DNA from 2 places in the Kineococcus rugosus genome. Region 1 is predicted to be linked to the other one. Evidence: predicted binding sites of a transcription regulator. Region 1 holds the regulator's gene; the other holds the start of a gene.
The links. The regulator LexA, encoded in region 1, represses DNA repair genes until DNA is damaged. The targets are predictions, from matches to a motif close to TCGAACANNTGTTCGA.
Positions count from the first base shown of each region.

Region 2: ACRYM6_RS13970 (glycoside hydrolase family 127 protein) is a predicted target of LexA. The motif match lies at 1,129-1,144, and genes of this name have one in related genera.

Region 1 is NZ_JBJLSJ010000028.1:51,931-54,314, forward strand. Features, by position in the region: gene ACRYM6_RS16165 (ATP-dependent DNA helicase) at 1-40, shown strand, start outside; gene ACRYM6_RS16170 (aspartate/glutamate racemase family protein) at 94-759, shown strand; gene lexA (transcriptional repressor LexA) at 804-1,556, opposite strand; gene ACRYM6_RS16180 (DUF2277 domain-containing protein) at 1,738-2,007, shown strand; gene ACRYM6_RS16185 (LysM peptidoglycan-binding domain-containing protein) at 2,228-2,384, shown strand, end outside.
Region 2 is NZ_JBJLSJ010000022.1:51,082-53,465, forward strand. Features, by position in the region: gene ACRYM6_RS13965 (LacI family DNA-binding transcriptional regulator) at 56-1,051, opposite strand; gene ACRYM6_RS13970 (glycoside hydrolase family 127 protein) at 1,191-2,384, shown strand, end outside.

The DNA of each region.
Region 1 (2,384 bases):
GGATACGGTGCTGGCGGCGCTGCGGCGGCTGAGCGAGTGACGTCCGCGACACCTCCTGGTGGTGGGGGGCCACGGGCGTGGCATCCTCGCTCTGTGGCCACCGTCGGCTTCCTGCACACCGCGCACGCCCACGTGCGCACCTTCCGCGACCTGCTGGCCGAACGGGACGACACCGTCGCTGATCGGCACCTCGTGGACACCGGCCTGCTCGCGGCCGCTCGGGCCCGGGGGCCCGAGGCCGTGCGCGCCGCCCTGGGCGACCGGCTGCGCCGGCTGGTGGCCGAGGGGGCCGACGTCGTCGTCTGCACGTGCTCGACGGTCGGGGCGACGGCTGAGGCCGTCGGCGCCGAGCTCGGCCTGCGGGTGGTGCGCGTGGACCGCCCGATGGCGGAGGCGGCCGTGCTGGCCGGGCGGCGGGTCGCCGTGGTCAGCTCGCTGGACGAGGCGGCCGCCACGCTCGTCCCGCTGCTGCGGGAGTGCGCCGAGGACACCGGTCGCCGCGTCGACTTCGTCGAGGTGCGCTGCACCGGGACGTGGGCGGCGTTCGAGTCCGGGGACCTGCTGACCTACACGACCGGGGTGGCCGACACGGTCCGCCGGGCGCTGCGGCCGCTGGACCCGCCGGTCGACGTCGTCGTGCTGGCCCAGGCGAGCATGGTCGACGCAGCGCCGTTGCTGCGCGACCTCAGCGTCCCGGTGCTCACCTCACCGCGGCTGGCGGTCGAGGCGGCCGTCGAGCTGGTGCTGCCGGTGCGCTGAACCGGCGCCGGGCTGGCGACGGGCCGGCGACGGGTCCGCGCGGGTCACAGGCTCCGCAGGACGGCGGTGACCCGGCCCAGGACGGTGGCCTCGTCGCCGTCGATCGGGTCGAACAGCGGGTTGCGGGGCAGCAGCTTGACGTGGCCGTCCTTGCGCTGCAGCACCTTCACCGTCGCCTCGCCGTCGATCATGGCGGCGACGACGTCCCCGTTCTCGGCCGTCGGCTGCCGGCGCACGACCACCCAGTCGCCGTCGCAGATGGCCGCCTCGATCATCGACTCGCCCACGACGCGGAGCACGAAGTGCTCCCCGGCGCCGATCAGCTGCGCCGGCAGCGGGAACACCTCCTCGACGAGCTGCTCGGCGAGGATGGGGCCACCGGCGGCGATGCGGCCCACGAGGGGCACGTACGCGGGGGCGGGGTGGCTGTCGGCGGCCGCGCCGTCGACGCCGTTGACGCCGTCCACCACGCCCCACCCCGACCGCGGGGGCGGGGAGACGACCTCGAGGGTGCGGGGGCGGCGCGGGTCCTTGCGCAGGAACCCCAGCCTCTCGAGGGTCTTGACCTGGTGGGCGACGCTGGAGGGGCTCGTCAGGCCCACGGCCTGCCCGATCTCCCGCATGCTCGGCGGGTACCCGCGCTGGTCGACGCAGTCCTTGATGGCGTGCAGGACCCGGCGCTGCCGCTGGGTGAGCCCGTCGCGCGCCAGGGGAGGGTCGGGGAACTCGTGGACCGTCCCGAGCGCCTGCTCCGTCACGGGTCCGCTCTCGTCGGTGCCGTCCAGCACGTCGGCCACGTCCTTCTCCCTGTCCGATGGTCACCCGGGGCGCTGCGCGGTGCCGCGTGGTCGGTCGAGCTCGCCGACCGCCCGGTGGAGCAACGTTAGCCACCCGGCCCCCGGGCATCAAACACGTGTTCGAACCCGGCGTGTCGACCAGGCCCTGGTCGGGTGCCGGGACGCTGCCTAGGCTCGTCCCATGTGCCGGAACATCCGCCAGCTGCACAACTTCGAACCGCCCGCCACGGGCGAGGAGGTGCGGGCGGCGGCCCTGCAGTACGTGCGCAAGGTCGCCGGGACGACGAAGCCGTCGGCGCGCAACCAGGAGGCGTTCGACCGCGCCGTCGCGGCCGTCGCGCACGCCACCGAGCACCTCCTGGACGACCTCGTCACCGCCGCCCCGCCGAAGGACCGCGAGGTCGAGGCGGCCCGGGCGCGCGAGCGGGCGGCCAGGCGGTACGCCTCCTGACGAGGGCCTGGACGTCGTCGCAGGTCAGCGCGTCTGTCGGAGGGCGGTGGCAGCGTCTGCCCGCGTCACCCCCCCCGGTGCGCCCGGGGGCCGGCCGTCGCGGTCGGCCTCCCCGGGCCCCTGCGGGGGTTGCGCTCCACCGTTCGAACGGTGGTAGAACAGACGCGCCCGATCGAACACCCGTTCGATCGCGGCGACCCCGAGATGGAGGCCCACGCTCGTGAGCACCACCGCCCTCGTCCTGCCCTGCGAGCCGTCGCAGCCGTTCCTCGCCCGGCCGTCCCGCGCGGCGGCGCACCGGCCCCCGCGCGCCCGGCACGACCGCCGCCGCCCCCGTCCGGTCCGCCACCCGCACGCGGGCACCACCGGTCTGCGCC
Region 2 (2,384 bases), on a different contig from region 1:
GCTCCGCATTCCCGGCGCCCCCCGGTCGGGCGCGGGGGGAGCGGCCGGGCGGCGCTCAGGCGGGGACGGTGGACTGCCGGACGACGAGGCGGGTGGGCATCGTCGTGGTGCCGGGGGAGGGGGACCCGGCCACGGCGCGCAGCAGCAGCTCCCCGGCGCGCCGGCCCAGCGCCTCCAGCCCCAGGTTGACCGTGGTCAGCGGCGGGCGGGAGGCCAGGGCGATGACGTCCCAGTCGTCGAAGCCGACGACGGCCACGTCCTCGGGGACCCGGCGCCCGGCGTCGCGCAGGCCGTCGCAGACGCCGCGGGCGATCTGGTCGCTGCCGCAGGTGACGCCGTCGAGGTCGGGGTGGCGGCGCAGCAGCAGGTCGGCGGCGAGCCGGCCCCAGCGCTCGCTCCAGTCCCCGTGCAGCGCCGGGCCCACGAGCGCGTCCCCGGTCGTGGTCTCCACGGCGGCGCGGCGCACCTGGGCGGCGTGGTGGTCCTCGGGCCCGGTGACGTGCGCGATCCGGCGGCGGCCGAGGTCGAGCAGGTGCGTGGCGGCGGCCGCCGCACCGCCGGCCTGGTCGACGGTCAGGGAGGTGTCGCGGGGGTCCTGGGAGGGGGTGAAGGCGTAGACGACCGGGACGCTCGCCGCCAGCGGCGGCCGGGGGTCGGTGCGGCGGCCGGTGACGATGATGGCGTCGACCCGGCGGGCCTGCAGGGTCCGCAGGTAGTGCTGCTCGCGCAGCGGGTCGTCGCGGCTGTCGCACAGCAGGACGCTCATCTCCCCGGCGCCGAGGGCGTTCTCGGCGCCCAGCATCACCGGGATGGAGAACCGGCCGAAGCTGTCGGTCGTGATGAGCCCGACGGTGTAGCTGCGCCCGGAGGACAGGCCGCGCCCGAGGGGGTCGGGGGTGAACCCGAGCTGCTCGGCGGCGCGGCGGACCCGCTCGCGCGTCTCGGCGCGCAGCTGGCCGGTGCCGTTGAGGGCCTTGGAGGCCGTGCCGGGCGACACGCCGGCCAACGCGGCGACGTCGACGATCCGCACCGGAACGAGGCTTTCCGTCATCTGCAACTCCTGACTGCCTGGATCGCAGCACGGTACCGCGCTCTTGACGGCGGCGGGGCGGACTCCTACGGTCGACGCAGAAAACGTGTTCCGTCCGTTCCGGGCACGGCTTCCCGCAGACGACTCGATGGAGAGCTCCATGACCAGCACCACCGCTGGACCCGCCACCCCCACCGCGCCCGCCGCCCCCACGCCCACCGCGGCCGTCACGCTGCGCCCCGTCCCGCTGGGGGCCTCGCGCACCACCTCGGGGTTCTGGTTCGACCGCATGCAGGCCAACCGGCGCCAGGCCCTCCGCACCGGCCACGAGAAGCTGGAGAGCGCCGGGAACCTGCGCAACCTGCGGATCGCCGCCGGGGTCGAGGACGGCGAGGCCAAGGGCCCGATCTTCATGGACTCCGACGTCTACAAGTGGCTGGAGGCCGCCGGCTGGGAGCACGGCCGCGAACCCGACGAGGAGATCCTCGGCTGGATCCGCGAGATCACCGACGTCGTCGCCGCCGCCCAGGCCCCCGACGGCTACCTCGACTCCGTGCAGCAGGTCCGGGGGCGGGGCGCCCGCTACGTCGACCTGCCCTGGAGCCACGAGCACTACTGCGCCGGGCACCTGTTCCAGGCCGCCGTCGCCGTCCACCGCGGCACCGGCGAGACCGGCCTGCTCGACGTCGCCGTCAAGCTCGCCGACCACCTCGTCGCCACCTTCGGCCCCGGCAAGGTCGAGGAGGTCGACGGGCACCCCGTCGTCGAGATGGGCCTGGTGGAGCTGTACCGCGAGACCGGCACCCGGGCCTACCTCGACCTGGCCCGCTGGTTCGTCGACGCCCGCGGCACCGGCATCATCGAGCGCCTGCACGGCAAGGAACCCACCTACTTCTCCGACCGCGTCCCCGTGCGCGAGCAGACCTCGCCCGAGGGGCACGCCGTCCGCGCCGTCTACCTCACCGCCGGGGCCGCCGACGTCGCCGCCGAGACCGGCGACACCGGCCTGCTCGACGCCCTGGCCCGCCAGTGGGAGGGCATGCTCGCCTCCAAGACCTACGTCACCGGCGGCATCGGCTCGCGCTGGGACTTCGAGCAGTTCGGCGACCACTACGAGCTCGGGCCCGACCGCGCCTACGCCGAGACCTGCGCCGCCATCGGCAGCGTGCAGTGGACGTGGCGGATGCTGCTGGCCACCGGCGAGGCCCGCTACGCCGACCTCGTCGAGCGCACCCTCTACAACGCCTTCCTGCCCGGGGTGTCACTGGCCGGGACGGAGTACTTCTACGTCAACGCCCTCCAGCTGCGCCACGGCGCGCACCCCGAGGAGGAGCGCAGCGTCGCCCACGGCCGC